Regions from separate parts of the Spirillospora sp. CA-128828 genome, predicted to be linked through region 2. Evidence: riboswitches for the same ligand, from Rfam matches in the RefSeq annotation. Region 2 holds a riboswitch; the other holds the start of a gene.

Region 1 (15,627 bases), 3.5 Mb from region 2:
GTGGACCGCCGTCCGCGACCTGGACGGCCTGCGGGCCGACACCGTCGCGGGACGGCGCGCCGGGTTCTTCGGCCGCTCGGTGATCCACCCCGCGCAGATCCCCGTGGTCCACGAGGCGTGCGCCCCCGACCCGGACGACGTCGCCTGGGCGCGCGACCTGATGAGCCGGCTGGCCGAGCGCGGCGGTGCGGCAGAGAACAACGCAGCCGGGAGCAATGCCGCCTGGATCGACTCCAACGGCCGCTTCGTGGACAAGGCCGTCGTCGAGCGCGCCAGGTGGCTGCTCGACGTCGCCGCCGACCATCCCCCCGTCAACGTGAAGGAAGGCCACACCTCATGACCGATCCGCTGCTCGCCGCGGTGGCCGGGGGCGTCCGGCTGATCGAGCTGGGCCAGCCGTTCTTCACCGGCATGCCCTGCTCCCCCAACCATCCCGGGTTCCGGATGACGCTGATCCGGCGGCACGGCGACATGGAGCGTCCGGACGGCGGATCCGCGGCGAACGAGATCATCGTGACCGGCGGCCACGTCGGCACCCACATCGACGCGCTGTCGCACGTGAGCCACGACGGGGAGCTGCACGGCGGGATCTCGGCCGCCGACGCGCAGCGCGGCGGCGTCTTCACCCAGCACGGCGCGGAGAACCTCCCTGGCCTGCTCCGGCGGGGTGTCCTGCTGGACGTGGCGGCCGTCCACGACGTGGCGACACTGCCACCCGGTTACGGCGTGACCGCCGAGGACCTGGACCTAGCCGCCAAGCGCGCGGGCGCCGAGCCCGGCGAGGGCAACGTGGCGCTGATCCGCACCGGCTGGGCGCGCAACTTCGGCGACACGACCGCCTACCTGGGCAAGGAGACAGGCGTGCCGGGCGCGACACCGTCGGCGGCGCGCTGGCTGGCCGAGCGGGGCGTCGTCGCGACGGGCGCCGACACGACGGCCTACGAGCAGATCCCGGAGGGCGCGGGGCACGCGGTCCTGCCCGTGCACCGGATCCTGCTGGTCGAGTCCGGGATCTTCATCCTGGAACACCTCACCCTGGAGGCCCTCGCCGAGGCCGGTCTGCACGAGTTCGTGTTCGTGCTGGCCCCGCTGCGGATCAAGGGCGGCACCGGCTCACCCGTCCGGCCGCTCGCGGCGGTGACGGCGTGACGCCGGTCCAGCGGCTCGCCGGTCTGGCGGCCTCCGCCGCCTCCCGCGGACTGCCCGCGGAACTCCGGGCCGATGCCGCGCGGCGGGTTCTCGACGTGCTGGGCAACAGCCTGGCCGCCACCGGAGAACGTCCCGCCCAGGCCGTCGGGGAACTCGTCGCCGAGTGGGGCGGGTCGGGCCGGGCCACCGCGATCGGGACCGGCGCCCGCCTCCCCGAGCCGAGCGCCGCCCTGCTCAACGGGACGCTCGCCCACTCGCTGGACTTCGACGACACGCACCTGCCGTCCGTCCTGCACCCGTCGGCGTCGGTGGTCCCCGCAGCGCTCGCCGTGGCGGAGGCGCGGGGCGCGGCCGGGGCCCGCCTGCTGGACGCGGTCGGCGTCGGCGTCGAGATCACCGTCCGCCTCGGCATGGCCGGGTACGACCGCGACCTCGGCAACTCGGTGTTCTTCGAGCGCGGCCAGCACGCGACGGCGATCTGCGGGGCGGTCGGCGCGGCCGCGTCCGCCGCCATGCTCTCGGGCCTGGACTCCGCCGGGATCGCGGACGCCATGGGCATCGCCGCGAGCATGGGCTCGGGCATCCTGGAGGCCAACCGGACGGGCGGCACGGTCAAGCGGATCCACTGCGGATGGGCCGCGCATGCCGCCGTCACCGCCGCCGGGCTCGCACGGACCGGGATCACCGGGCCGCCGACCGTCCTGGAAGGCCGTTTCGGACTGCTCCAGGCGTTCTGCGGCGACCGGGTCGACCTGGACGCCCTCACCACGGGGCTCGGCGAGCACTGGGAGCTTCCCGGCGTCTTCTTCAAGCCGTATCCGTGCAACCACTTCACGCATGCCGGCATCGACGCGGCGCTGCGGCTGCGCGCCCGCGGCCTGGACCCGGCCGGCATCGAGTCGATCGAGCTGGGCGCGCCGAGTCCGGTGCTGCGGACCATCGGGGAGCCGCGCGAGGACAAGATCCGGCCCAAGTCCGGCTACCACGCCGCGTTCTCCGGCCCCTACACCATCGCGGCGGCCCTCCTCGGCGGCGGCGGCCTCGGGGTCTTCCACGAGGACTTCACCGACGCGGCCGCCGCGGACCCCGCCCGGCTGGCGCTGGCCGCGAAGGTGCGCTGCGTGCCCGACGCCCACTGCGACGAGATCTTCCCGCACCAGTTCCCGGCCGTCCTGCGCGTCCGCACCCGCGACGGCGCCGTGCTGGAGGAACGGGTGGACGTCAACAGGGGCGGCCCCCGCAATCCGCTCTCGGCGGACGAACTGGCGACGAAGTTCCGCCTCAACGCCGCCCGCCGGATCCCGGACTCCCAGGCCGGGCAGATCACCGAACTGACCTACGGCCTCGCCGGCCTGGCGGACCTGGGTCGGCTGACGTCCCTGCTGGGCCGACGCTAAATGTGCTCCATGAGGAAGATCGCCGACGTACCGGGGGTCAGGGCCTCGAAGATGTGGGGCTCGTCGCCCGGGTAAGTGATGTAGTCGCCGGGGGTCAGTTCGGCCGCGTCGTCCAGCGGGCCGACCAGGGCGCGGCCTGCGCTGAGGACGACGTGCTCGGTCGTGCCCGGCGGGTGCGGGTCGGAGCGGCGCGGCTCCCCCGGCTCCGCGGTCACGCGGTAGAGGTCGCGCCGGGCGTTCGGCGGGCAGGACGCGAGCAGCGTGGCCGTGTAGTCGGATCGCTGCGAGTGCGCCGCCGGGCCCTCCCCCGCGCGCAGCACCCGGACGGCGGGGCGCGGCGGGTCGACCAGTCGGCTGAAGGGGACGTTCAGGGCCGTGCCGAGGGCCCAGAGGGTCTCGACGCCCGGGTTGCCCGTGCCCGATTCCAGCTGGGAGAGCGTCGACTTGGCCAGTCCGGCCCGTTTGGCCAGTTCGGTCTGGGACAGCCCGGCGCGCTCGCGTTCCCGGCGGATCGACGCGGCGATCGACGCGATCAGGTCCATGTGTTCGCTCCAGACGTCCAGATGTTCAGCACAGCGAACAATCTCGGGTATGTTCATCTTACTGGACGATTGTTCGCCGCATCGAACAGGAACTGAGCATGAGGCATCTCGGCATTCTCGCCCACAGCGCGGAAGGCGCCGCGCTGTGCTTCCGCACCTTCTGCCAGGAGGGCTTCCGCGAGCTGGGCCCGGACGACCATCCGGACGTGACGCTCGACCTCATCGCGCTGGCGCGCAGCATGCCCGCGTGGAACTCCGGGGACCACGACTCGATCCGGGCCGTCCTGGCCGAGAGCGTGCGCCGCCTCGCGGCGGCGGGCGCGGACTTCTTCGTCTGCCCGGACAACACCGCGCACATGGCCCTTGAACGTCCCGGCGGCGACCTGGCCCTGCCCGGCCTGCACATCGCCCAGGTCGTCGCGGACCGGGCCGCCGGCGACGGCCGGACGCACGTCGGCGTGCTCGGCACCCGCTACACCATGGACGGGCCGGTCTACCCGCGCGAGTTCGAGGCGCGCGGCATCGCCGCCGAGGTCCCGGACGCCGCCGACCGGGAGACCGTCGACCGGATCATCTTCGAGGAGCTGGTCAACGGGGTCTTCACCGAGGACTCGCGCCGCGAGTACGTCCGGATCATCGGCCGCCTGGCAGAACGCGGCTGCGACGCCGTCGCGCTGGTGTGCACGGAGATCCCGCTCCTGGTCACACCCGGCGTCTCGCCGTTGCCCACGCTCGACTCGACCCGTCTCCTGGCCCGCGCCGCCTTCGACGTGGCGGTGGGCCGCCGCGCTCTTCCCGCCTGGCGCGGCGGCCCCGCCGCTACTTCCTGAGCCGCCTCGCCAGCGCCGGCAGTAGCCGCAGTGCGTTCTCCCGGTTGACGGCGGCGTGCGCCCGCCGGCTCAGCGACGGGTCGCGGTCGAGCAGCGCGGTCGTCCTGTCCACCTCGGGGCGGACGACCTGCGGCCAGTCGGTGCCGAAGAGCAGCCGCCCGGCGCCCGCCGCGGCGAGCAGGGTCGGCGTCGCGTACGGGGAGGCGGGCATGGCGGTGTCGTAGTAGAACCGCCGTACCGCCCGCCGGAACGCCTCCGGGCTCGGCCCCTCACCTTGGCGGCCCGCGTGCTCGACCCGTCCGCCCAGATAGGGCAGGAAGCCGCCCGCGTGGGAGAGGATCACCGACAGGCGCCTGTACCGGTCGAGGGTTCCCGCGTTGACGAGGCTGAGGGCGGTGCGGGTGGTGTCGAGCATGAAGTCGGCGATCCACTCCTCGACCCCGGGCACGGGACGCGCGTCGGCCAGCCCGGCGGGATGGGTGAACACGACCGCGCGGCGCCGGTCCAGCTCGGCGAACAGTGGTTCGAACACGGGATCGCCCAGGTAGCGCCCGCCGGCGTTGGCCATCAGCAGGACGCCGTCGGCGCCGAGTTCGTCGAGCGCGTAGGCCGCCTCCTGGATCGCCACGTCGACATGGAGGAGCGGCAGATAGGCGAAGAAGCCGAACCGGGTGGGATGGTCCTGGACCAGTCCGGCGAGCGACTCGTTGAAGACGCGCGTCCCTGAGACGGCGAGCTTCCGGTCACGGAAGATCTCGGGCGGCGCGGGCGCCGACGCGACCCCCGCGGCGATGCCCAGGTCGTCCATGGTGTCGAGGGTCTTGTTCAGGTCCCACCGGCCCCAGTTCGGCCCGCCTTCGGGCGGCAGCAGACCGTGCTCGACGGCCCACCGCCTCATCTCGGGCGGGAGCGCGTGGTGGTGGGTGTCGATCCGCCCCGTCCGCGGGCCGCCGCCCGCCCGGGCGGCGGCCGTGCCCGCGGGCCCCAGCCCGGTGACGGTGGCGGCGGCCGTCGCCAGCGCCGCCGTCCTCATCACCCGCCGCCGGCTCGGACCGTCCGCCCTGCGGTCCTCGTCCTCGTCGCGCATGTGTGTCTCCAACCCCTCATCGAAGCCGCGCCATATAGGATCATACGAGAATGTCTCGTCTGAGACTATATCGCCGACCCCTAAAATCCGGAGGGTGGACACCGAACCTGCCGAGCCGACCGCGCTCGGTGACCCGCACACCGATGACGCCGCGCTGGGAATGCTGCTCGCCTCCGCCCACCAGGGGGCGCGCGGTGCGCTGAGCGATGAGCTGCGGCCGCTCGGGATCGAGACCAGGCACTTCGCCGTACTGGCCGCGCTCGACCGGCTCGGTCCGACCAGCCAGCGGCGGCTCGGCGCGCTGCTCGGCCTGGACAAGTCCGCCGTCGTCCGGATCATGGACGAGCTGGAGCGGCTCGGTCTCGCGGTGCGCAACCGCGACGCCCACGACCGCCGCGCCTACGCGGTCGAGCTGACCGGCGAGGGACGGCGGCACGCGCGGGCGTCCGCGGAGACGGCGGCGGCGGTGAGCGCCCGGCTGTTCGGCTGGCTCACGCCCGCCGACCGCGACCGGCTCGTCGCGCTCCTCTCCGGGGTCGTCGAGCACGCGGCCGACATTTCGACCGGCGGTGAAACAAGCCGTCCCTAAGTTCGGGGACGTGGAGAACACAGCGCTGGTCATCACCCGGTACGCCGACGTCGTCGCCGTCCTGTCCGATGCGCGTTTCATCGTCCCGCCGCTCGCGCCCGCTGACGACGAACCGCCACGCTCGCTGGCGTGGCTCCGGCGGACGGTGAGCCGGTTCAGCGAGGGCAACGACCACGAGCGCCGCCGCGCCCTCGTGGTGGAAGCACTGGACGCCATGGATCCCGCGCACCTGCGCCGCCGCGCCCGCGTGCTGGCGCAGGACGGCGGCGACCCGGGCGAGGTGGCGTGCCTCGTCCTCGGCGAGGCACTGGGAGTCGCCGACCCGGCCGCGCTGGCGCGGGCCGTGCCCGTCGCGGCATCCGGCTACCTCACCGGCCAAGGGCAGGACGGGTCGGACGAGGCCGTCGCCGTACTCGCCGGGCTCCTCGGGCCCGGCCCGGACGACGTGGTCGCCGGCCGGATCGCCGTCCTCATGCAGGCGTACGCGGCGACCGGCGCGCTCGTGCGGGCGGTACTGCGGCACGGCCGCCGGCCGGAGGCGCAAGGCCGGCCCGTCGAGGACGTCATCGCCGAGACGCTGCGGTTCGACCCGCCCGTCCCCGCGATGCGCCGTGTCGCCACCGAGGACGCCCGCCTGAACGGCCGCGCGATCGCTCAGGGCACCCTTGTGACGCTGGATCTGCGGGCCGCCAACCGGGATCCCGACGTGTTCGGGGACCCCGGCCGTTTCGATCCCGGCCGGCGGGAACGCCCACACCTGACGTTCGGCGCGGGCCGGCGGCCGTGTCCCGGCACCGGTCACGCGCTGCAGCTGACCGCCGGTGTGATCGAGGCCGTCGAGCACGGAACGGAGGCCGCCCGATGAGCTTCAGGGAGCTGCATCACGGTGATCGTCCGCTGGTGCTGCCGAACGCGTGGGACTTCGCGAGCGGCGCGGCACTGGCCGAGGCGGGGTTCCCCGCGATCGGGACGACGAGCCTCGGCGTCGCGGCGGCGGCCGGGAAGCCGGACGCGGCCGGCGGCACCCGCGAGGAGACGCTCGCCCTCGCCCGGACGCTGTCCCGGCTTCCGGTGCCGGTCACCGTCGACATCGAGGGCGGGTTCTCCGACCGGGCCGCCGACGTCGCCGGGCTCGTCACCGAGCTGGCCTCGTTCGGGATCGCCGGGATCAACCTGGAGGACGGGCGCTCCGACGGCACCCTCGCACCGATCGGCCATCAGACGACCGTCATCGCCGCCGTCAAGCGGGCCGCGCCGCAGGTGTTCCTCAACGCCCGCACCGACACGTTCTGGCTGGGCGACCCCGACCGGGACGAGACGCTGCGGCGGGCGCGCGCGTTCGCGGAGGCGGGCGCCGACGGGATCTTCGTGCCGGGGATCGTGGACGACGCCGACATCCGCGCCGTCCTGGAGGCCGCGGAGCTGCCGCTGAACGTCCTGTACCTGCCGGGCAGGACCGAGTACGCGCGGCTCGCACGGCTGGGCGTGCACCGGGTGAGCACCGGGTCGCTGCTGTTCCGCAAGGCGTTGCAGGCCACGGTCGTCGCGGCCCTGGCCGTCACCGGCGACGGCGGGGAGCGCCCCGCGCCCACGTACGGCGACGTGCAGCGGCTCGTCAGTGACCGGTGATCCGATCGGCGATGCGGGCCAGGGAAGACGTACGGCCTGACCCCGCGGACGACTCGCGGGCGTCGGCCGCGCGGTAGAGGGCGTACATCGCGTGGACGCCGAGCCAGCGCAGCGGTTCGGGTTCCCAGCGGCGGACGCGGCGGTCCACCCAGGGCAGCGCGGTCAGTTCGGTGTCGTCCCGCAGCACGAGGTCGCGGAGGGTGCGGCCGGCGAGGTTGGCGGTGGCGACGCCGTGACCGGTGTAGCCGCCGGCGTGGCCGAGCCCGGTGGCCCGGTCGAGGACGACCGTCGCGCACCAGTCGCGGGGCACGCCGAGGACGCCCGACCAGGCGTGGTCGATCCGACCCTCGTCGGCGACGGCGGGGAACATCGCGGTCAGCATCGTCCAGAGCGCGTCGATCGTGGCCGGCTCGGTCCGGCCGCCGTCGTCGATGCGGGACCCGTACCGGTAGGGGCGGCCGCGGCCGCCGAAGGCGATGCGGTCGTCGGCGGTGCGCTGCGCGTACATGTAGTAGTGCGCCATGTCGCCGAGCAGCTCCCGGCGCTCCCACCCGATCGCCTTCCAGGTCCGCGCGGGCAGCGGCGTCGTGACGATCATCGAGCTGTTCATCGGGAGCCAGTCGCGGTGGTGGCCGGGGAGCGCGGCGGTGAACCCCTCGGTGGCCCTCAGCACGTGGTCGGCGGTGACGGTTCCGCGCGGGGTGACGGCGGCGGCCGGGCCGCCGGCCCGGCGCGGGACGATCCGGACGACCGGCGTCCCCTCGTAGATCTCCACGCCGAGGCGCCGGACCACCGAGGCGAGTCCGCGGACGAGCGCGGCGGGCTGGACACGGGCGCAGTGCGGGCTCCACGCGGCGCCGGTCGCCCCCTCGACGCGCAGCCGGTCGTCCCGTTCGGCGGCGGGCAGCGGGACGAGGTCGTCGTCCGTCCAGCCCCACTCGCGGGCCTCGCCGACCATGGCGGCAAGGCGGGCGCGCTGGGCGGCGTTGCGGGCGACGTGCAGGACGCCGCCCTTGACGAGGCCGGCGTCGACGCGCTCGTCGGCGGCGACGCGGACGACCTCGTCCACCGCCGCGAACATGGCGCGCTGCAACGCGATCGCCGCGGCGCGGCCGTCCCGGGCCGCGTAGCGCTCCCGGGACCCGGCGATGTCCCCCAGCACCCAGCCGCCGTTGCGGCCGGACGCGCCGAACCCCGCGAACTCGCGTTCCAGCACGACGATCCGCATGTCGGGACGGGCGCGCTTGAGGTAGTAGGCCGTCCAGAGGCCGGTGTAGCCGGCGCCGACGACGCACACGTCGGCGCTGCGCGGGCCCGGCAGGCCGGGCCCGGGGGCGGGACGCCCGGCCGCCCGGTACCAGAAGGACACGCCGCCGTTGACGAAACCGGGAGCGAGCGGCGCCCGGCCCGAGGAGGAGCTCATGCGCTCATACTGCTGTATTCCACATCGAAAGTAACTATTGACGACGGATTCTATGGAACAGCATCGACGATTCGACGGGATCCGATCCAGCGCGAGCGGTCGGCCGCATAGTAGGCGGCGCCGTCGGGACCGGCGGCGCCGTCCCGCCACCGGCGCATCCCGAGCTGCAGGGCGATCTCCGCCGACACCGCGTTGGCCATGTCGATCTCGGCGGTGATCCGATGCACTCCGACCACCCCGAACGCGTAGTCGAGCACCGCGCGGGACGCCTCGGCGGCCAGCCCGTGCCCCCAGTGGTCGGGCTCCAGGCTGTAGAGGATCTCGACGTCCACACCGTGGCCGAGCGGCCCCTCGTGATGGCTGAGCCCGGCCACCCCGACGAGCGGGTCGCCCGGCACGGGGGCGTCGATCCCGGTGGACCAGGGGGCGGGCCGCAGCGCCCACAGCCCGTAGCCCTCGGTCGCGAAGTCCCGCTCGCTGGCCTCGATGATCTCGCTGACCTGAACGGGAGTGACCACCCGGTCGTCGAAGAGGTGGCGCCGGACGAGCGGCCCCGTCCAGTGCGTCAGCAGGGCACGGTGGTCGCGCATCGACACCGGGTGCAGGACGAGCCGCACCGTGCGCAGCACCTCACTCATCCTCATCCCCCGCGGGGGGCCAGTCGGGCGAGCTCTCACCGTCCGGGACGCCGACCCGGAACACGCGGAGCTGTAGCGCGAGCGCCTTGTAGTAGCCGACGAGGGTGACCAGCTCGACGACGGCGGTACGGCCGAGCGTCGCCACCGCCTCGGTGAACACGGCGTCGGCGAGGTCGCCCTCGGCGGCGAGCTGCCGGGCCGCCTCGTACACGACGCGTTCGCGGACGTCGGCGAGCATCGGGGCGCGTCCCTCGCGCAGCGCCTCCATCTCGTCCTCGCCGAGCCCGTGGCGCCGCCCGATGCGCTCGTGCGCGTACCACTCGTAGTCGGACCGGACGTGCGCGGCCACGACCAGCGTCGCGATCTCACGCTCGCGCTTGGTGAACCCGGTGCGGAAGCGCACCGCGGCGCCGAGGTCCTGGAGGGGCAGTCCCACGGACGGGCTGTACAGCATGGCGTTGAAGGGGCCCTGGAGGCGTCCGATGTCGTCGACGAGGCCGAACGGCGGGGCTTGGCCGGGGGTGCGGCGCGTGCCCATCACGGCCTCGTAGACGGCGCGCTGCTCGTCGCTCAGCGAACCGGGGAGCAGCAGCGGCAGTCGCGCCGGGGCCTGCGCGGGCCGGGGTCGATCGTTGACGTGCTCACCGCTCACGGGGTCGATCACTCACCGCACGCTAGGCGGTCGGCGCGGGCGGCTCAACCCCCCGTCCGGAATGTGAAACCCCTGGCACACGATGACGTAGCGGTCGCGTCACACGCCCGGCGCCCCTGATCCCCGGCCGTCCCGCCGGGCCGCGGGCGCTGGCAGGATGGCCGGGTGAGCGGCATCTATGACGACCCCTGGGCGTACGAGCTGGCGTGCTCGTTCCGCGACGTGCCCGCCGAGGTGGACGTGCTCCTCGGCTGGTGCGCCGAGCGCGGCGCGCGGCCCGCGACGGTGCTGGAACTGGCCGCCGGCCCGGCCGAACACGCCCGCGAGTTCGCCCGCCGGGGCGTCGCCACGACGGCGCTCGACCTGAACCCGGAGATGTGCGCCCACGCCGCCCGCGAAGCCGATCGCGGCGGCGTCGAGCTGGAGGTCGTCCGAGGCGACATGACCCGGTTCGATCTGGGCCGCCGGTTCGACCTCGTCGTGACCATGCTGGACTCCACGTCCCACCTCATGACACTGGACGCGTTCGTCGCGCATCTGCGCCGCGTCGCCGCGCACCTGGCCCCCGGCGGCCTCTACATCGTGGAGATGTCGCACCCGCGCGACCGGCTGGGCGGCGACCCGAGCGTCAGCACGGGCTGGACGGTCGAGCGGAACGGCGTCCGGGCGAGCGTGCGCTGGGGCGAGCCGACCGACCGTCTGGACCCGGTCACCCAGATCGCCGACGACCATGTCACGATGACCATCACCGGAGACGGGGCGACGCGGACCATCCAGGACGTCGTCCCCTACCGGTTCTGGAGCGCCACCGAGCTGGACGCCGCGATCCGGCTGGCCGGCGGCCTGGCCGTGGTGGCGCAGTACGGCGACTTCGGGGCCGGCGAGAGCACGGTGGCCCTCACCGACCCGGAAGCCTGGCGCATGATCACGCTGCTCCGCCTGGACGCCGCCCGTCAGGACCCGGACGTCCAGCCGGGCATCGGGTAGGACGCGAGGAGTTCTCGGACCTGCCCGGCGACGCGGTCGACGACGGTCTCGTCCTGCTTGGCGGTGGCCTGCACGACCTCGTCGATCCAGGCCGCGACCTGCGGCATCCGCTCCTCGCCGACACCCCGGGTGGTGATGGCGGCGGTGCCGAGCCGCAGCCCGGACGGGTCGAACGGCTTGCGCGGGTCGAACGGGACCGCGTTGTAGTTCAGCTCGATCCCGGCGCGGTCGAGGGCCTGCGCGGCGGGCTTGCCCGCGACGCCCTTGTTCGTCAGGTCGATCAGGATCAGGTGGTTGTCGGTGCCGCCGGAGATCAGGTCGTAACCGCGGTCCATGAGCGCGGCGGCCAGGACCTTGGCGTTCGCGACGACCTGCCGCGCGTACACCGCGAAGTCCGGCCGCGCCGCCTCCTTCAGCGCGACGGCGATCGCGGCGGTGGTGTGGTTGTGCGGGCCGCCCTGCAGGCCGGGGAACACGGCCTTGTCGATCGCCTTCGCGTGCTCCGCCGTGGACATGACCATCGCGCCGCGCGGGCCGCGCAGCGTCTTGTGCGTGGTCGTGGAGATCACGTCCGCGTGCCCGGCCGGCGAGGGGTGCGCGCCGCCCGCGACCAGGCCGGCGATGTGCGCGATGTCGGCGGCGAGCACCGCCCCCGCCTCGCGGGCGATCTCGGCGAAGGCCGGGAAGTCGATCGTCCGCGGGATGGCGGTGCCGCCGCACCAGATGAGCTTCGGCCGCTCCTTGAGGGCGAGGTCGCGCACCTGGTCCATGTCGACGCGGCCGGTGTCGGCGCGCACGTCGTACCGGACGGGACGGAACCACTTGCCGGTGGCCGAGACCGACCAGCCGTGCGTGAGGTGCCCGCCCATCGGCAGAGACAGGCCCATCACCGGGTCGCCGGGCTCCAGGAACGCCATGTAGACGGCGAGGTTCGCGGGCGAACCGGAGTAGGGCTGGACGTTGGCGTGCTCGACGCCGAACACCTCTTTCGCCCTGTCGATGGCGAGCAGTTCGATCGGGTCGACGTTCTGCTGGCCCTCGTAGTACCGCTTGCCCGCGTAGCCCTCGGAGTATTTGTTGGTCAGGACTGTGCCGGCGGCCTCCAGCACCGCCGCCGACACGTAGTTCTCCGACGCGATCAGCCGGATCTTCTCGTACTGGCGGCGGGCCTCGGCCTCCACCAGCCCCGCGATCTCGGGGTCCTGGCCCTGCAGATGGGGTACGGCCGGTTCGTGCATCACAAGCCTCCGCGCTGCTCGCGCCGGGGCTTCGGGCGCCCCGGCGATGGGGACCCGTACACCCAGGCGCGCGGTGTGCGGACTACTTTCGCTCCCCGGTGGTCATCTCCACCTTGACTGCGCCAGTCGCGTGGCCGCCATCATACCGAGCCGCCTCCCGTCCGCGCGGCGCCCGCGCCGGAACCGAGACGACGAACAGGCCGCCGAGAAGGAGGAGCGACCCGGCGGCGACCTGTACGGACATGCGCTCCCCGAGGACGGCGATGGCGAGCCCGGTGGCGACGAGCGGCTCGGCGAGGCTGAGCGTGCCGGCGGTCGCGGCCGTCACGCGGCCGAGCCCGGTCACGAAGAACATGTACGCGGCGGCGGTCGCGGCGATCCCCAGCCAGGCCACCAGCGCCGCCGACCGGGGCGCGGCCAGGGCGGGCAGCTCGCCCAGCGTCCAGGGCAGCAGGGCCGCCCCGCCGACCAGCAGGGTCACCGACACCGCGGCGGCCATGCCCACGTCCCGGCCGGTCAGGACCTTGGCGGAGACCGTGTAGACGCCGAAGCACGTCCCGGCGACGAGGCTCAGCGCGATCCCGGCCGGGTCGACGTGGACCGCCGAGCCCGGGACCATCAGCAGCGCGACGCCGCCGACCGCGCAGGCCGTCCCCGCCCACCAGCGGCGGCTGAGCCGGGTGCCCAGCACGAGGCGTTCGCAGAGGCCGGTGGAGACCGGCGCGAGCCCGAACACGACCGCGGTCGCGACGGCGGCGCCCGTCCGGTCGACCGCGCTGAAGAACGCCGCCTGGAACGTGCCCGTGGCGGCCGAGGCCGCGGCGAGGGGCGGCCAGGCGCGCCGCGTCAGCGCGCGGAACGCACGCCGGTTCGTCGCGAGCACCAGCGCGGCGAGGATCAGCCCGCCGGAGAAGATCCGGGCGCCGCCGACCGCCACCGGGCTCGCGGACGAGGCGGCGAGCACCTGGGCCGGCCCGACCGTCCCCCAGAGCACACCCGCGGCCAGCACCATCAATGCACCGTATGAACTGTTTCGTCGGTCCATGGCACCGACGCTAGGAGAACATGCGGTTCTGCACTCAGACAGCCGTCGTTCGTTCGGGTGCAGGGGCCCTGCCCGTCGATCATTCGGTTCCGCGGCTCGAAATCACGGGTCAGCTGTACGGCGTTCGGCTTTCAAGTCGCCCGGCCGAGGGAAGTTCGGACTGTTCCACCGGCTGGACGTAGTCGTAGACGACGATGGTGCGGACGTCGACGTACTCCTTGCGGCGGGCCAGCCGGTCGAGCACGAAATCGCGGAGGTAGGCGGTGCTCGACACGGCCACGTGGACCAGCAGGTCCTCGTTGCCGGTCACGACGAAGACCCCGATCGTCTCGGGCATCGAGGCCATGCTGTCGCGGGCCGACTCGATGGCCTCGCGCGACTGCGGGCGGATCCTGATCGAGATCAGGGCCTGGACGCCGCGCCCCAGCCGCTCCAGGTCGACGGTCGCGTGGAATCCGGTGATGACGCCCCGGGAACGCAGCGCCCGCGTCCGTTCCAGGGCCGTGGACGGGGCGATTCCCACCGCCTCGGCCAGCTCCCGGTTGGTCTGCCGCCCGTCGCGCTGCAGGCGCCGCAGGATCGCCTGGTCGACCGCGTCCATGTGCGTCCTCCCGAAGTCCTTCCCGGACGCCGAACTCCCGCGCGGGAAACGCGCCCGGACGTCCCGTCCCCCGAAGATTATTCGACGCGGACCGCCTCACGGGCCCCGGGTGCCGATCGCGGCGGCGAACGCGAACGCGCCGACCCCGATCAGCGCCCCCGCCGCGCCGGCCGGACCGAGATCGAACAGCCTGCCGATCACCAGGTCCCCCGCGAAGGCGAACATGCCGGCGCAGAACGCCAGGACGCCGTAATACGAGCCGAAGCGCTCCGGCGGGGCGTGCCGGGCGGCGCGCTGGAAGATCGACGGCTGGACCAGGCCGTTCGCCACCCCGTTCAGGACCGCGGCGACCATCAGCGGGCAGGACTGCGTGCCGTCCAGCGCGGCGAGGACGCAGAAGGCCGCCGCCGAGCAGAGCAGGCCGAGGCGCAGCACCCACGGGCGCTCGCCCCGGTGCCGCGCGGCCACGAAGGGCTGCACGGCCGCGGCGACGGCGGCCAGCAGGCAGAAGCTGAGGGTCGCCGCACCGGACCCGAAGCCGAGCAGCGGCACGGCGGTCATGATGTTGTTCGCCAGCAGCGTCGTGGGCGCGGTCATCAGCGCGAACAGCAGGAACGCGCGGTCGCCGAGCACCGCCCGCACGCCCCTGAGGACGTCGCGGAGGCCCGCCTGCACCGGCCGCGTCCGGCGCCGCGGCAGGAGGAGGAACAGGACGCCGGCGACCGCCCACAGGGCCGCGGCCGTCCCGGCGATGAGCGCGAACCCCGGCCCGAAGGAGAGCAGGACGAGCCCCGCGGGCGGGCCCGTGACCGTCGCGAGGTGCTGGGTGGTCACGTAGGCGGCGAAGCCGCCGGACCGGCGGGCGGGCTCGACGCCGGCCAGGATCGTGTGGACCGCGGGGTTGTAGAGCGCGCCTCCCACGGCGACGAGCACGGCCGCGCCGAGCAGCGCCCCCACGCCGTCGGCGACCCCGAGCAGGCCGAACCCCACGGCGCGCACGGCGCACGAGAGCGCCCCGGTGAGCCGCGGGCCGATCATGTCGGTGAGCGTCCCCACCGGCAGCAGGAGCGCGAACTGCAGGCCGACCCGCACGCCGAGGATCAGCCCGACCGTGCCGGCGAGCAGGCCGAGGTCGTGCCGGAGGTGCGCGACCAGATGCGCCATCACGGAGAAGAACCCGATACAGGCGATGGACTGGATCGCGACCACCGTCACGATCACCCGGCGATCGGACGGGTCCGCGGCCGGCGGCGCTTCGGCGGGTGCTGGAGCGGCGACGATCACAGGCGGAGCCCGGCCGAAATCGGAGGCGACGTGCACCCCGCCGGCGGCGGCGCGACCGCGCCCACCAGCGGATCCCGTGAAGACGGAACGGAGCGTTCCGAGGACATGCGGTCGTACCTGCTTTCGGCGCGGGCGTCGATCGCGCCCAGCAGACCAGATACGCCCTGGCGACGTCCAATATGGATATTGCTCGCAACTCAATACGCGAACCGATATCACGCCTGGTCGGAGACCACATCGGGCGACCCCTGAACAGGCCGTGGCCCGGCCCCCTCGATCGGGGACCGGGCCACGTCGATGCCGATGGTGTCAGCGGGCCGCGGCCTCCATGGCCTGCTTGACGGCGGCGCGCTTCTTGCGGAGCTTGGCGAGCGCCTCCTCGAGGATCGCCTCGCCGTCCTCGTCGCTGCGCCGCTCCTTCACGTACGCGAGGTGCGTCTTGTAAGGCTCCGTCTTCGGCGGGGCCGGGGGGTTCTCCGAGTCCTGACCGGCAGGGAACCCGCAGCGCGGGCAGTCCCACGTGTCGGGAACCGCGA
Region 2 (15,627 bases):
ACGGGGTGTCGGCGGACGGCTCCTGAAGGTGGGTGCCCTGGTCCACCTTCATCGACGCCAGCCTGACGGGAAAGAAGGCCGCCTGGTGCTCGCGGTCCTCGGACCGCACCTGGAGCAGGAAGTAGCTGTGGTAGGCGTCCGCGCTGATCTCGACGATCTCCGCCCAGTCGAAGTGGCGGCGGCGGTACCCGGAGACGAGGGTGAGTCCCGTGTCGTCCATGATCATGCGCGTGCGCAGCTTGGGGAGGGCTGAGAGCGCGAGGACGAACAGTACGATTCCGGCGGCGAGCGCCGGGGCGCCCGCGCCGTCGAGGGCCTTGTCGGTCGCCACCACGCCGAAGAGCGCGGCGATGGCGGCACCGGCGAGGATCAGGCCGAGGTGGCGGGGGCAACGCAGCGCGCGCGGCTTGGTCATCGCGGCATTATCGGGCAATCCATGCGGAGCCGTCGAGCAGCCCAAATCGGCGGTCAGCCGGAGAGGGCGTCCCCGCCGGGCGCCGCATGGCCGGAACCCGTGGCGAGTGAGGCGAGGAAGGCGTCCAGCATCGCGCTCTGGCGGTCGGGCGGGTAGGCGTCCGGATCGAACAGTGCGTGGACGACGAGGCCGTGCGCGAAGGCCGCCGCGGCGGCGACGACGTCGTCCACCTCGGACGCGGTGGGCAGCTCGCCCTGGGCTACGGCGGTCGCCACGTGGGGGCGCAGCCGGGCCTGCCAGTTCTCGTAGCGGCGCCGCTGGCGTTCGCCGAGGTCGGGGTCGGCCAGCGCGACGTCCCACGAGCCGACCCAGATCCGGTTCATGCCGGTCGCGGCCGGGGTCAGGGGCAGGACGTCCAGGAGCGCGGCGCGCAGGGCGGCGAGGCCGGGCGGAGCCTCCCGCAGCGGACGGTTCGCGGTGCGCTCGTCGGCGAGTTCAAGGGCATGCGCGACGAGGGCCTTCTTGCTCGGGAAGTAGTGGGTGAGCAGGCCGGTGGACGCGCCCATCTCCGCGGCGACCGCGCGCAGCGTCAGGCCGCCGAAGCCCCGGGCGGCGAGGACGCGCCAGACGGCCTCGGAGACGTCCCTGCGCCGGGCCTCGTGGTCACCTTTGGCGGGCATCCCCGTACGATACATAACAAACGTTGGGTACGTACCCCTCTGGAGGCCCCCATGTTCGCTCGCACGCTCGCCGACGGTGCCGAGCTCCGTCCGTTCGAGCCCTGGCAGGCGGCCGAGTTCGCCGCGCACGCGGACCGGGTCCGCGCGGACATCCGCGAGTACATTCCCTGGGCCGGGACGGTGGTGGACGAGAAGACGGCCCGCGAGCTGCTGCAGTCCTACGCCGACAGGCAGGCCAGGGACGAGGGCCGGATGTACGGCATCTGGGTGGACGGCGTCCTCCAGGGCGGGACGGTCTTCCGGACGTTCGACGCCGCGCAGGGCGTCTGCGAGGCGGGTGTCTGGCTGGCGGCGGAGGCACGGGGGCGCGGCCTGGTCACCAAGGCGGTCCGCGTCATGATCGATTGGGCGATCGGAACGCGTGGCATGCACCGGGTCGAGTGGCTGTGCGACCCGCGCAACACCGCCAGCGCGGCGGTGGCCGAGCGGCTCGGGATGACCTGCGAGGGCGTCCTGCGGCAGGCGTTCGTGCTGAACGGCGAGCGGCGGGACGTCCAGGTCTGGGCGGTCCTCGCGGAGGAGTGGGCGGCGGCCTGACCCGCGGGGCCCGGTAGGGTAATCGGTGATCTAGTCTTAACCCTTACCCCCTGGGAGCCCCCTGTGCATGCCGAGCAGGTGCTCATGCTGCTGGCCGCCGCCGTCGCGGCGGGCTGGGTCGACGCCGTGGTCGGCGGGGGCGGGTTGATCCAGCTGCCCGCGCTGCTGCTGCTCAACCCGGGGCAGCCGGTCGCGACCGCGCTCGCCACCAACAAGCTGGGCTCGATCGCGGGCACCGCCTCGGCCGCCGTCGCCTACGCGCGCAAGGCCAAGCCGGACGTCCGCGTCGCCGTTCCGGCGGGGGTCCTCGCGGTGTGCTGCGCCGCCGCCGGCGCCCTCTGCGCGTCGGCGATCTCCTCGGACGTGCTGAAGCCGGTCATCATGGTCGTGCTGCTGACCGTGGCCGCGATCGTGGTGCTCAAGCCGGATCTCGGCCGGGCCCCGCGGCTGGTGCTGCGGACCCGCCGCCGGGTCGCCGCCGCCGTCCTCGTCCCGGGTGTCGCGATCGCCTTCTACGACGGGCTCGTCGGGCCGGGCACCGGGACGTTCCTGGTCGTCGCGTTCACCGCGCTGCTCGGCCTGGACTTCGTCGACGCCTCCGCCACGTCGAAGATCATCAACGCGTGCACCAACCTCGGCGGGCTGATCGTGTTCGCGGCGCAGGGCCATGTCCTGTGGGCCGTCGGGCTGGCCATGGCACTCTGCAACGCCGGCGGCGCGCAGCTCGGCGCCCGCATGGCGATCAAGAAGGGAGCCGGTTTCGTCCGGGTTGTACTGCTCTGCGCGGTCTCAGCGCTCGTGCTGAAGCTCGCCTACGAGCAGTTCGGCTAGGGGATCGGAAGGGGCCGCTCCAGCGCGGAGAGGCTGAGCAGGACGAGCGACGCCGTCCAGCCGAGCGGCGCCGGACCGGCGGGCATCCCGGTCGGGCCGACCTTCTCCGGCAGGACGCCCAGCGAGGTGCGGTGCGCGGAGAGCCAGCTCAGCCGGCTCATCGCCTCGTCCGTCCGGCCCGACGCCGCCGCGTTCAGCCCGAACAGCGCGGTCTCCGGCGTCCAGGCGACGTCCGGGGTGCCGGACCAGCGCTCGCCCGGCAGGACGCCTCCGTTCGGCAGCGCCTGCTTGCGCTCGGCGTCCCCGATCGCGACCGTCACACCCGCGTCCGCGGGGGCGAACGGCGGCGCGAGGAAGGTCACCGACGTGTCCATCAGCCCGCCTCGCAGGGGCGACCGCGGGTAGCCGTAGGGCGCGAACTGCCTGGCCACCGCGTCCGACACGCGCTGCGCCGCGCGCCGCCACTCCGCCGCCTTGCCGCCTTCACCCCGCATCCGCGCGAGGTCCGCGGCCGAACGCAGCCCCGCCAGCACGGGCCCGACGACGCCGAGCGTCGGCCGCCGCGGGTCCTCCTCGCGCCGGTGGTCGCGTTCCCAGTAGTCGGACGAGGCGGGCGGGAGCCCCTCCGCGTCCAGCGAGCGCGCCAGGTGGTCGGCGGCGCGCTGCACCATCGGCCACAGCGTCGGGAGCTCGTCCGTCGCATTCGCCCGGACGCGGTAGAACCACGCCGCCCACAGCACCCAGCCGAGCGAGTCGAGCTGCGGCGCCCGGCCGTCGGCGACCGCCGTCCCGTCCGGGTTGTAGCGCGCGGCCCACATGCCGTTCTCGTTCTGGGCGCGGGCGAGGAAGCGCAGGACGCGGCGCGCCTCCGACGGATGCCCGGTCACGGTGAACGCGGCGACGGTGAACGCGGAGTCGCGCGGCCAGCAGTACCGCCATTTCGAGTACCAGGAGGCCAGGGACGCCCCGTTCGGGCGGGTGAGCAGGCGCAGGTCGAGCAGCGCGCGCGCCGCCATGTCGCGATGGCCGCCGCTCGCCGGGACCGTGCCCTGGGCCAGCCACGTCCGGTCGGACCTGACCGCCCGGTCCACGCGCGGGTCGGACGCGTCGACGGTGATCGGTGTGTCGCCGCCGGACGGGACGAGCCGGATCCGCCCGTCCGCGAGCCTGACGACCGAGCTGTCCGGCAGGTAGGACGCCCCTTCGGCCTGGTCCGGAGCGAGCGGCACGCCCGCGAACGGCCATCCGCCGCCGCCGACGAGACCGGGGCTCGCCCAGCCCGAGTCGGGCGGCTCGGGGACGGTGGCGCCGCCGGTCGCGACGAGCGCGGCGACGAGGAGCAGGGCCGTGGTGCGCCGGACCTTGCTGACGCCCGACCGCCTGCGCGGCGCCGGTCGCCGGCGCCCCCGCGGAGGCGGGACGACCGGGGTGGGCGCGACGGGGGCCGGGGCCGCGACTGACGTGTCCCGTTCCTCCGCCATCGCCATGCGTTCGCCCCCTATACCGCACCAGGCCACCCGACCGTCAGGTCGAATTAAGTACATCAAACTACGTCAATTGGTTCATCCTCCTCACGAGCCACTCGTGCCCGCCCTTGAGGATGAGCACACCCGCCGTCCCGGGAACACTCGCCCGCGGAGGGAACTCTCGGTGACATATGGCCCCGGCGGCATCACCACGAAGAAGGGTTGACTAGGCTGCATCGACGGAGCGGACCGCAGAGTGCCGGCCGCACGGACACCCGTGTAACCCCCACTCGTGTGGTCACATTTGGCAGTCGATCCGTAAAAGGACGCCTCGTGGACCTGTTCGAACATCAGGCGAAGGAACTCTTCGCCGAGTACGGGGTACCGGTGCCCACCGGCAAGGTCGCCCATACTCCCCAGGAAGCCCGGGCCATCGCGGCGGAGCTGTTCGCCGCGGGAAGCTCGAAGGTCGTCGTCAAGGCCCAGGTGAAGACCGGGGGCCGCGGCAAGGCCGGCGGCGTGAAGCTGGCCGACTCAGCCGACGAGGCCCAGGAGCTCGCCACCCAGATCCTCGGCATGGACATCAAGGGCCACACGGTCCACAAGGTCCTGGTCGAGGAGGGCAGCGCGATCGCGCAGGAGTACTACTTCTCGTTCCTGCTCGACCGCGCCAACCGTACCTTCCTCTCCATCTGCTCCGTCGAGGGCGGCGTGGAGATCGAGGAGGTGCCGCACGACCGGTTGGCGCTGGTGCCGATCTCCCCGCTGCACGGCGTGGACCGGGCCAAGGCCCGCGAGATCGCCGAGCAGGGCCGCCTCCCGCAGGAGGCCCTGGAGGGCGCCGCCGAGCTCATCGAGCGGCTGTGGGCCGTGTTCACCGACGAGGACGCCTCCCTCGTCGAGGTGAACCCGATGATCCTCACCGCCGACGGCCAGGTGAAGGCCCTCGACGGCAAGGTGTCCCTGGACGAGAACGCCGCGTTCCGCCAGGAGCACGAGAAGCTTGAGGACAAGGCCGCGGCCGACCCGCTGGAGGCCGCCGCCAAGGCCAAGGACCTCAACTACGTCAAGCTGGACGGCAGCGTCGGCATCATCGGCAACGGCGCGGGCCTGGTCATGTCCACGCTGGACGTGGTCGCCTACGCCGGCGAGCAGTTCGGGGGGCAGAAGCCGGCGAACTTCCTCGACATCGGCGGCGGCGCGTCCGCCGAGGTGATGGCGAACGGGCTGGAGATCGTCCTGTCCGACACCGAGGTGAAGTCCGTCTTCGTCAACGTCTTCGGCGGCATCACCGCCTGCGACGCCGTCGCCAACGGCATCGTCTCGGCCTACAAGCTGCTGGCCGACCGCGGCGAGGCCGTGAACCGCCCGCTCGTCGTCCGGCTGGACGGCAACAACGCCGAGCTCGGGCGCACGATCCTCAACGACGCGGGGCTGCCCGGCGTCCAGCAGGTCGACACCATGGACGAAGCGGCCGGGCGCGCCGCCGAACTCGCAGCGGCAGGTGCATGACAATGGCCATCTGGCTCACCGAGAACAGCAAGATCATCGTCCAGGGCATCACCGGCTCCGAGGGCACCAAGCACGGCCGCCGGATGCTCGCGTCCGGCGCCCAGGTCGTCGGCGGCGTCAACGCCCGCAAGGCCGGCCAGACCGTCGAGTTCGACGGCACCACGCTCCCGGTGTTCGGCACCGTCAAGGAGGCCATGGCCCAGACCGGCGCGGACGTCTCCGTCGTGTTCGTCCCGCCGAAGTTCACCAAGGACGCGGTCGTCGAGGCGATCGACGCCGAGATCCCGCTCTGCGTCGTCATCACCGAGGGCATCCCGGTGCACGACACCGCCTACTTCTGGGCGTACGCCGAGTCCAAGGGCGGCAAGACCCGCATCATCGGGCCGAACTGCCCCGGCATCGCGTCCCCCGGCAAGTCGAACGCGGGCATCATCCCGGCCGACATCACCACGCCCGGCCGCATCGGGCTCGTGTCCAAGTCGGGCACGCTGACCTACCAGATGATGTACGAGCTGCGCGACATCGGCTTCTCCACCTGCGTCGGCATCGGCGGCGACCCCGTCATCGGCACGACCCACATCGATGCCCTCCAGGCGTTCCAGGACGACCCGGACACCGACGCCATCGTCATGATCGGTGAGATCGGGGGCGACGCCGAGGAGCGCGCCGCCGCCTACATCGAGCAGCACGTGACCAAGCCGGTCGTCGGCTACGTCGCCGGGTTCACCGCCCCCGAGGGCAAGACCATGGGCCACGCCGGCGCCATCGTGTCCGGGTCCGCCGGCACCGCGCAGGCGAAGAAGGAGGCCCTGGAGAAGGTCGGCGTGCGGGTCGGCAAGACCCCGAGCGAGACCGCCATCCTCATGCGGGAGATCATGAAGAACCGCTGATCCACCCGGATCACCGAAAGACGCCCGGGCCGCCCCGGCGGCCCGGGCGTCTTTCATTCCCGCCCGGACGGCCGGCGTACAAGGGCGACACGCCGGGCGGGCGGGGCGTCCTGGAGCCGGCGTGGTGCCAGCATGGACCGGGTGAGCGACAAGACCCCCGGGCAGCGTGCGAGGCGCGAGCCGGCGAAGGCCGGACCGCCGAAGAGCGGAGCGGGACGGGCCGCCGGGCCGCCGCGCGCGGACGCCGGGCGCGGACGTCCCGCGGCCGCCGCCGCGTCCAGGCCGCTGTACGTGACAGGGCTCGTGGCAGCGCTGTGGTGCATCGGCATCGGGCTCGCCGTGCTCACCACCATCACCCTGATCGGATGGATCGCGGCCCCCAGGAGCGCGTTCGGCCACGGCATGGCCGGCGTGTTCCGCACTGCCGTGAACTTCTGGCTCGTCTCCCACCACGCGGGCTTCTCCTACGGGCACGGACGGTTCGGGCTGCTGCCGCTGGGCGTGCTCGTCCTGCCCGGGGTGCTGCTGTACCGGGGAGGCGGCTGGATGATCCGGGTGGCCGGGCTGCCGCACCGGCAGCGGATCGCGGTCGTCCATGTGGCGGTCGCGCTGGCCGCGCCGTACGCGGGGCTGGCCGGGCTGCTCGCGCTCGCGGCGTCGTCCGCGGAGGTCCGGCCGTCGGCGTGGCAGGCGCTCGTCGGGTGCTTCCTCGTCGCCGTCATCGCCGGCGGGCTGGGCGCGGCACGCGCGGTCGTGGCGGCGGAGGCGCGGGGACGGCGGGTCCGGTCCGGGCTGGGAGCGCTGCTGCGGCTGCTGCCCGAACGGCCGCGGTCCCTGGTGATCGGCGTGGCCGGGTCGCTGAGCGTGCTGCTCGCGTCGGGCGCGCTGCTCGTGGCCGGGTCCCTCGCCATGCACATGCCGGACGCCGACGACCTCTACGGCATGCTCGCCCCCGGCATCGTCGGCGGCGTCCTGCTGCTGCTGGTCGAACTGGCGTTCCTGCCCAACGCGGCGATCTGGGGGATGGCGTACGCGGTCGGGCCGGGGTTCTCGGTCGGCGCCGGGACGAGCGTCTCCCCGACCGGGGTGTTCCTGGACGCGGTCCCCGCGTTCCCGCCGCTCGCCGCCCTGCCCCAGCCGGGCCCGGCGCCCGCGATCTCACTGCTCGCGCTGGCGGCCCCGTTCGTCGCGGGCGCGGTGGGCGGCGTCCTCACGATCCGGTCGCTGCCGAGCCCGGTGTCGGAGGGCGCGCCGCTGTGGGGTTTCGTGTCCGGCGCGCTGACCGGGGCGGTCGCCGCGCTGCTGAGCGCGCTGGCCGGCGGGCCGCTCGGCGACGGGCGGATGGCGACCGTGGGCCCGTCCGCCTGGCAGGTCGGGCTGCTGGCCGCCCTCGAAGTGGGGATCTCGGCGGCGATCGCGGCGTGGGTGGCGAACTGGATGGTGCTGCGCCGTCCGGCGGGTGAGACGCCGAAGAAGCGGAAGTCCGGGAAGTCCGCCGCGAAGAAGCCGGCGGCGAAGCCGAAGAAGCCCGTGCGCGCGGTGCCGGAGCCGGCCGTTCCGCTGTCGGCGCCCGTTCCCGGCGACTACGACCTCCGCCCGGAGAAGGCGGCCGAGCCGGCGCCGAAGGCTCCGCACGCGCCCGATCCGCTGGAGTTCGAGGAGGCCGAGCCCGTGCTCGCGCCCCGGCGCCCCCGCCGCCGGTCCGACCCGGTGCCCGCCCCTCCGGAGGAACGCCCCGAACCGCCGCCGGGCGACGGCACGGTCGTCGTGGAGGGCCATCTCGTGGACGAACAGGCCGACGAGCCCGAGCCCGAGCCCGGGCGTCCCGTCCCGCCTCCGCGCGAGGATCCGGAACGCACCGAGAACCGGGGCGGCGCGATCTACGTCCTGCGCGAGGAGCCCGACCAGGAGGACTAGGGCGGGACTGCTAGAGCAGGTCGCCGTACTTGTCCATGCTGCCGGCGGGCAGGTCGAGCTTCTTCTCGATCTTCGGGTAGTACTCCTCGCGGCATGCCGCCTTGTCGGTGGCCGTGTTGGACGCGCTGACGCAGCTCTGGTAGCCGCTCAGCTCCGCCCACAGGAACACCGTGAGCGACACCGACAGCAGCGAGAACACCAGCCCGATCGCGCCCAGCACGATGCCGGGGACGGCGCCGGGAGCGGCGTCCCGGGCCCGCCGCGCGTTCCGGCGGGCCCTGATGCCGACGACGAGCGCGGCGATGCCGAGCACGAGCCCGAGCGGGTAGAAGAAGAACGCGGTCAGCAGCGCGATGCCGCCGAGCCACAGGGCCCGCCAGCCGGTGCGTTGACCCTGCCCCGGTCGCGCGGGCGGCTCTCCCGCCGGCCGCCCGTCCGGGCGGTCTTCGGGCTGGGCCGGACGGCCCTGCTGCTCGCTCACGTTCTCTTCCTCCTGGCCCGTCTGATGGGTGGCTGGGGTTCAAGCGGCACCGAGCAGGCCCGATAGGCTTCGTGGTGTCCCAGCAACGTCCACCGGGGAGTCATGGTGTCCGCCCGGCTCGTCGTCCTCGTCTCCGGCGCGGGGACCAACCTACAAGCGCTGCTCGACGCGTGCGCGGATCCAGCCTACGGGGCGAAAGTCGTGGCCGTGGGGGCGGACCGCCCCGATATCGGGGGAACCGAGCGCGCGGAACGTGTGGGTTTGCCCACTTTTACGGTCCGAATTCCTGATTTTTCATCCCGGGACGACTGGGACGCGGCGCTGACCGACGCCGTCGCGAAGCACGAGCCCGACCTCGTCGTCTCCGCCGGCTTCATGAAGATCCTCGGCCCCCGGTTCCTGGCGAGGTTCGGCGGCCGGACGGTCAACACCCATCCGGCGCTGCTCCCGTCGTTCCCCGGCGCCCACGCCGTACGGGACGCCCTGGCGTACGGCGTGAAGGTCACGGGCTGTACGGTTCACTTCGTCGACGAAGGCGTGGACACCGGACCCGTCATCGCCCAGGAGACCGTCCCCGTGGGCTGGCATGACGACGAAGACTCCCTGCACGAGCGGATCAAGCGGGTGGAGCGCCGGCTCCTCGTCGACGTCGTCGGACGGCTGGCCCGCGACGGCTGGACCGCGCGCGGCAGGCGGGTCTCGATGAAGTGCAGGACCTGTGGTGATTCGTCCGATCAAGAGGGGAGCTCGGCCGGTGAGTCGGGTGGCGATTAAGCGCGCATTGATCAGCGTGTACGACAAGTCCGGGCTGGAAGAGCTGGCCCGGGGCCTGCACGAGGCGGGCGTGGAGCTCGTCTCGACCGGATCGACGGCGGCGCGGATCTCCGCCGCCGGCGTCCCGGTGATGAAGGTGGAGAAGCTCACCGGCTTCCCCGAGTGCCTGGACGGGCGGGTCAAGACCCTGCATCCCCGGGTGCACGCGGGCCTGCTCGCCGACCGCCGCAAGGACGACCACCTCCAGCAGCTGGAGGACCTCGGCGTCGAGCCGTTCGACCTGGTGGTCGCCAACCTCTACCCGTTCGCCGACACCGTCGACTCGGGCGCGGGGCCGGACGAGTGCGTCGAGCAGATCGACATCGGCGGCCCCACGATGGTCCGCGCCGCCGCGAAGAACCACGCGAGCGTCTCCGTCGTCGTGGACCCGTCCGCCTACGCGACGGTCCTGGACGCCGTGCGGGCGGGCGGTTTCACCCTCGACGAGCGCCGCCGCCTCGCCGCGCGGGCGTTCGCGCACACCGCGTCCTACGACGTGGCCGTGGCCTCGTGGTTCGCGAGCGCCTACGCCCCCGACGAGACCGCGGCCGAGACGCAGTGGCCCGACTTCCTCGGCGCCACCTGGGAACGCTCGAACACCCTCCGGTACGGCGAGAACCCGCACCAGCGCGCCGCCCTGTACCGCTCGCCGGGCGAGAAGGGCCTCGCCGGGGCCGAGCAGCTGTACGGCAAGGAGATGTCGTACAACAACTACGTCGACACCGACGCCGCGCGCCGCGCCGCCTACGACTTCACCGAGCCGTGCGTCGCGATCATCAAGCACGCCAACCCGTGCGGGATCGCGGTCGCCGCGGACATCGCCGAGGCGCACCGCAAGGCGCACGCCTGCGACCCGGTGTCGGCCTACGGCGGCGTCATCGCGGCGAACCGCCCGGTCACCGCCGCCCTGGCCCGGCAGGTCACCGAGAGCTTCGCCGAGGTGCTGGTCGCACCGTCGTTCGAGGACGAGGCCGTCACCGTCCTCAAGGACCGGTTCAAGAACATCCGGCTGCTTGTCTGCCCGGACGCCCCGGCGGGCGCGGCCGAGTACCGGCGCATCGACGGCGGCGTCCTGCTCCAGGGCGTCGACCGCGTGGACGCGTCCGGCGACGACCCGGCCACGTGGGAACTGAAGACCGGTTCGGCGGCGGACGAGGCCACCCTCCGCGACCTGGCGTTCGCGTGGCGGGCGATCCGCTCGGTGAAGTCCAACGCGATCCTGCTGGCGGCCGACGGTGCCACCGTCGGTGTCGGCATGGGCCAGGTCAACCGGGTCGACTCCGCCAAGCTCGCGGTGGCGCGGGCCGGCGAGGAGCGGGCCTCCTCCGCCGTGGGCGCGTCCGACGCGTTCTTCCCGTTCCCGGACGGCCTGGAGGTGCTGACCCGGGCGGGGGTCCGCGCGATCGTCGAGCCCGGCGGCTCCGTCAACGACGACAAGGTGATCGCCGCCGCGGAGAAGGCCGGCATCACCCTCTACTTCACGGGCGTGCGGCACTTTTTTCATTGAGTTCTTCTCCTCCTTCGGGCCTTGAGGGCCCTCCGTCGTCGAAAAACTCGATGCGATCGCTGCATCGCTCCGGCTCGCCTGGCGGCTCGCTGCGCGATCAGTTTTGTGCTCCGCTCGAAACTGCCTTCGGACGCGATCGCGGTGATCGAGGTTCCTGCGTGGTTGCGGTGGTGGCTGGGGCCGCCGCATGGGACGGACCTGTCTTGTGCGGAAGGTAGCCTCGGGCTGCCGCGCCCCATGCCCCTCCGTTGACCCCGGCGCCGGCGAACCCTCATGGAGGCCCGATGGACGTGCTGATGTCCTTCATGCTCGGCGTCGTGTACCAGGCCGACTCCCTGCTCATGGAGTCCCGGCAGGTGATCGGGCTGGTCGCCGCGTTCCTGGCCGCGATGCTGGCCGCGCAGCTCGGCTGGCACGGCACCGACCGTGTGATCGCCTGGCGGCAGCGCTCCGAGGACTGACGGACCTAGCGCAGCCTCGCCCGGAGGGCCTCGGCGGCGGCCGGCCAGTCGTCGTCCGTCATCCCGTAGGTCGCGGTGTCGCGGATCGACCCGTCCGCCCGGACCCGGTGCTTGCGGTGGACGCCCTCGAACGACGCGCCGAGCCGCTCGATCGCCGCACGCGACCGCTCGTTCCGGACGTGCGTGTGCCAGCCCACCCGGATCGCGCCGAGATCGTCGAACGCGCGTCCCATCAGCAGCAGCTTCGCCTCGGTGTTGATCCCCGTCCGGTGCCAGCGCGCCCCGATCCAGGTGTGGCCGATGCACACGCCCCGGTCGGACGGTGAGATCTCGTAGTAGGACGTTGTTCCCGCCACCTCGCCGGTCGCCGCGTCGATCTGGACCCACGGGAGTCGCAGGCCGCGCTCGCAGTCCGCCAGGGCCTTGTCCACGGCCGCCGCCATCTCCGCGACGGTCGCGGGCTGCCGCGCGCTCATCCACGTCCAGACGCCCGGGTCCTTGGACGCCTCGAACAGGCCCCCGGCATGGCCGGCGGACAGCGGCTCCAGCCGCACATACCGCCCGGTCAGGACGGGCCGCTCGAACCAGTCATCGCTCATGCGGATCACGCTAGGAGCCCCGGGGTGGCATCCGGCAGAGCCACTTGACGCCGATTTCCACATGCCACTTGGCCGTCGCCCCGCCGGTTAGCATGGGTGCCTACGCGACTGGCGCGGTCAAGGTGGATCACCACCGGGGAGCGAACGACAGTCCGGACACCGCGCGCCTGGGTGGACGGGACCCATCGCCGGCCGGGCCCGGGCCCGGCCCGGTCCCTGGCGAGATCCACGCGGAGGAACGTATGACGGCACAGATTCTGGACGGCAAGGCCACGGCCGCCGAGATCCGCTCGAACCTCAAGGTACGCGTCGAGGCGCTCCGCGACCGCGGCGTCTCCGTGGGGCTCGGCACGGTCCTGGTCGGCGACGACCCGGGCAGCCACTCCTACGTGAACATGAAGCACCGCGACTGCGCCGAGGTCGGCATCGAGAGCATCCGCCGCGACCTGCCCGCCACCGCCACCCAGGACGACGTCGAACGCGCCGTCGCCGAACTGAACGCCGACCCGGCCTGCACCGGCTACATCGTCCAGCTGCCGCTGCCGAAGGGACTGGACGAGCAGCGCGTGCTGGAGCGCATCGACCCGGCCAAGGACGCCGACGGCCTGCACCCCACGAACCTCGGACGCCTCGTCCTGATGCAGCAGGGCCCGCTGCCCTGCACGCCCAAGGGCATCATCGAGCTGCTCCGCCGCTTCGACGTCCCGATCAAGGGCGCCGAGGTCACCGTCGTCGGCCGCGGCATCACCGTCGGACGCTCCCTCGGCCTGCTCCTGACGCGCCGCACCGAGAACGCGACCGTGACCCTCTGCCATACCGCCACCCGCGACCTGGCAGCCCACACCCGTAGCGCCGACATCGTCGTGGCGGCCGCCGGCGTGCCCGGCCTGATCACCGCCGGCATGGTCAAGCCCGGCGCCGCCGTCCTGGACGTGGGCGTCTCCCGGGTGGACGGCAAGCTTGCCGGCGATGTCGCCGCCGACGTCCGCGACGTCGCCGGATGGGTCGCGCCCAACCCCGGGGGCGTCGGCCCGATGACCCGCGCGATGCTCCTCGCGAACGTCGTCGAGGCCGCCGAGAAGAACGCCTGACCCGCACACGAACGGGGCCGCCACCAGCACCGAGGTGGCGGCCCCGCCTCACGTTGCCCTGGGCCGCGCCGTCACATACGCGACCCGCGGGGGTTCAGCGATCGCCCTCGGGTTTGCGCTGCCGGGGAGGGCGACCGCAGGTCCTCACATCAGCTGGCCCTCCGTCCCGCCGTGCTGTGCGCCGGCCGCCCCGGGCCGTGCGCGTGCCCGGGCTGGCCCGGCCTGCGCGTCTCGGCCGTGTTCCGCACCCCGGAGACCCGCCCGTCCATCGGCGGACGGCCCTGCTGGGGCACGTGCACCGGCGGCAGCGGCCGGACGAGGCCCATGGCGATGACCTCGTTGGCGAGCCGCGTACGCCGGTTGGCGCCCTCGGGGATCCGGAACTTCTGGTAGAGGCGCAGCAGATGCTGCTTGACGGCCGCCTCCGTGACGACCAGCTCGCCGGCGATGTCGCGTGCCGTGGCGGGGGCCACGAACGCCTCGTCCGACAGGGCGGGACGGCACAGCGAGGTCAGCACGTCGACCTCGCGGCGGGTGAGCTCGGGCGCGACGGCGCGCCGCAGTTCGACGTCCGGGTCGACCTCCTCACGGGGGATGCCCCCCAACCGGCAGCGCGCCGTGCCGAAGCTCACGACGTCACCGTCCTCCAGGACACGGCGGGCGATCGGCCGGCCGTTGACGCGCGTCCCGTTGCGGGACAGGCCCATGTCCACCACGTAGACGTACGGACCGCGCCGGACGATCTCTGCGTGCAACCGGGACACACTCGGGTCGTCGAGGCGGATGTCCACCCCTCTCCCTCTCCCGACCGTCGTAACGTCGGGGCGCAGCGGCATCACCAGCCCGCTGTCCTCGATCCGCATGAACGGCCCCTCCACGGCAGTCCTCCCAGCTAGTTAGCGACCCCTGTCTGCCGGGTTACCCGGGCGCCATGCCGTCACACCCTCCTACTGGCGAGTAGGTCCGCTGCCGCAAGGGATTCCGGCCTCTCGGGGGGCACCCGGGCCCCACTCGTCCCACCTTGGTTCCCAGCTCCGGGCGGCGAGCCGGACCGTTCCATCCCGCGTTCCGGCGGACGATGTCGTCCCGCGCCGCGATTGCCTATACCGTGAGGACCATGAGCACCCAGGTGCACCGGCGCAGGCGCAAGGCGCCGCGCCGCACGGGCGCCGCGCCGCACTGGCTCGCGCAGCTGCCGTACCTCCTCGTGCTCAGCGGCGTCGGCGCCGGGCTCACGCTGTGCGCCTTCAACTACTTCCGCAAAGGCTCCGGCTTGATGGCCGCCGCGCTCCTCATCGGCGCGCTCGCCCGGCTGCTGCTGCCCGAGTCCCAGCTCGGGCCGCTCGCCGTCCGGAGCCGGTCCGTCGACTGCTGGACGCTCGTGATCCTCGGCGAGATGGTCGCGTTCGTGTCGCTGAGCGTCCCGCCGGTGAACAAGACCGGGCTCGTCCTCGCCGGCGCGTTCGGCGTGGTGATCGCGCTCACGATGCTGGTGCGCGGTGTGAGACTTCTCATCGCCGGACGCGCTTCGGTGCCGGGGGGCGGTCCGCCGGACTAGCGCGTCGTCGCAGCTGGAGGCGGATCCGGCGGGTCGCGGGCCGAGGGCAGGTCTAGACCTCATGACCGCCTCGGCTAGCCTAGCCAGTTGAGCCTTACAAGGACTGCTGGCCAGGTGTAGGAAAGGGACAGCAACAGCATGCCCAAGATCAAAGTAGCGGGCCCGGTCGTCGAACTCGACGGCGACGAAATGACGCGGATCATCTGGAAATTCATCAAGGACCAGCTGATCCTGCCCTACCTCGATGTTGACCTGAAGTACTACGACCTGGGAATCGAGCACCGTGACGCCACGGACGACCAGGTCACCGTCGACGCCGCCAACGCCATCAAGCAGTACGGCGTCGGCGTCAAGTGCGCGACCATCACCCCCGACGAGGCGCGCGTCGAGGAGTTCGGCCTGAAGAAGATGTGGCGGTCCCCGAACGGGACGATCCGCAACATCCTGGGCGGCGTCATCTTCCGCGAGCCGATCGTTGCGTCCAACATCCCCCGCCTGGTCCCCGGCTGGACGAAGCCGATCATCATCGGCCGCCACGCGCACGGCGACCAGTACAAGGCCACCGACTTCGTCGTGCCGGGCCCGGGCAAGGTGACGATCACCTACACGCCCGAGAACGGCGACGAGCCGATGGAGTTCGAGATCGCGGACTTCTCCGGCGGCGGCGTCGCCATGGGCATGTACAACTACGACGACTCGATCCGCGACTTCGCCCGGACGAGCATGCGGTACGCGCTGAGCCGCGAGATGCCGCTGTACATGTCGACCAAGAACACGATCCTCAAGGCCTACGACGGCCGGTTCAAGGA

The links. A riboswitch is a leader RNA that binds a small molecule or an ion and turns the genes downstream of it on or off. The one in region 2 is predicted to bind ZMP and ZTP.
Region 1: another riboswitch for ZMP and ZTP. It lies ahead of glyA (serine hydroxymethyltransferase); the one in region 2 lies ahead of ACQPXG_RS41300 (bifunctional methylenetetrahydrofolate dehydrogenase/methenyltetrahydrofolate cyclohydrolase).

The regions. Positions count from the first base shown of each region.
Region 1 covers NZ_CP191986.1:5,136,656-5,152,282, forward strand. Annotated here, with positions in the region: gene ACQPXG_RS25195 (HpcH/HpaI aldolase/citrate lyase family protein) at 1-340, shown strand, start outside; gene ACQPXG_RS25200 (cyclase family protein) at 337-1,149, shown strand; gene ACQPXG_RS25205 (MmgE/PrpD family protein) at 1,146-2,546, shown strand; gene ACQPXG_RS25210 (helix-turn-helix domain-containing protein) at 2,543-3,088, opposite strand; gene ACQPXG_RS25215 (aspartate/glutamate racemase family protein) at 3,187-3,918, shown strand; gene ACQPXG_RS25220 (amidohydrolase family protein) at 3,908-5,005, opposite strand; gene ACQPXG_RS25225 (MarR family winged helix-turn-helix transcriptional regulator) at 5,100-5,594, shown strand; gene ACQPXG_RS25230 (cytochrome P450) at 5,605-6,459, shown strand; gene ACQPXG_RS25235 (isocitrate lyase/PEP mutase family protein) at 6,456-7,223, shown strand; gene ACQPXG_RS25240 (NAD(P)/FAD-dependent oxidoreductase) at 7,210-8,646, opposite strand; gene ACQPXG_RS25245 (GNAT family N-acetyltransferase) at 8,697-9,284, opposite strand; gene ACQPXG_RS25250 (carboxymuconolactone decarboxylase family protein) at 9,277-9,948, opposite strand; gene ACQPXG_RS25255 (class I SAM-dependent methyltransferase) at 10,102-10,923, shown strand; gene glyA (serine hydroxymethyltransferase) at 10,890-12,161, opposite strand; ZMP/ZTP riboswitch at 12,215-12,301, opposite strand; partial or broken gene ACQPXG_RS25265 (DMT family transporter) at 12,406-13,206, opposite strand; gene ACQPXG_RS25270 (Lrp/AsnC family transcriptional regulator) at 13,316-13,807, opposite strand; gene ACQPXG_RS25275 (MFS transporter) at 13,904-15,028, opposite strand; gene ACQPXG_RS25280 (RNA polymerase-binding protein RbpA) at 15,401-15,627, opposite strand, start outside.
Region 2 covers NZ_CP191986.1:8,613,810-8,629,436, reverse strand. Annotated here, with positions in the region: gene ACQPXG_RS41365 (PH domain-containing protein) at 1-415, opposite strand, end outside; gene ACQPXG_RS41360 (TetR/AcrR family transcriptional regulator) at 469-1,095, opposite strand; gene ACQPXG_RS41355 (GNAT family N-acetyltransferase) at 1,147-1,692, shown strand; gene ACQPXG_RS41350 (sulfite exporter TauE/SafE family protein) at 1,777-2,523, shown strand; gene ACQPXG_RS41345 (glycoside hydrolase family 15 protein) at 2,520-4,010, opposite strand; gene sucC (ADP-forming succinate--CoA ligase subunit beta) at 4,323-5,501, shown strand; gene sucD (succinate--CoA ligase subunit alpha) at 5,504-6,391, shown strand; gene ACQPXG_RS41330 (cell division protein PerM) at 6,533-8,308, shown strand; gene ACQPXG_RS41325 (hypothetical protein) at 8,319-8,789, opposite strand; gene purN (phosphoribosylglycinamide formyltransferase) at 8,892-9,563, shown strand; gene purH (bifunctional phosphoribosylaminoimidazolecarboxamide formyltransferase/IMP cyclohydrolase) at 9,544-11,109, shown strand; gene ACQPXG_RS41310 (hypothetical protein) at 11,394-11,570, shown strand; gene ACQPXG_RS41305 (GNAT family N-acetyltransferase) at 11,576-12,169, opposite strand; ZMP/ZTP riboswitch at 12,264-12,349, shown strand; gene ACQPXG_RS41300 (bifunctional methylenetetrahydrofolate dehydrogenase/methenyltetrahydrofolate cyclohydrolase) at 12,412-13,260, shown strand; gene ACQPXG_RS41295 (FHA domain-containing protein) at 13,410-14,138, opposite strand; gene ACQPXG_RS41290 (DUF3017 domain-containing protein) at 14,378-14,818, shown strand; gene ACQPXG_RS41285 (NADP-dependent isocitrate dehydrogenase) at 14,957-15,627, shown strand, end outside.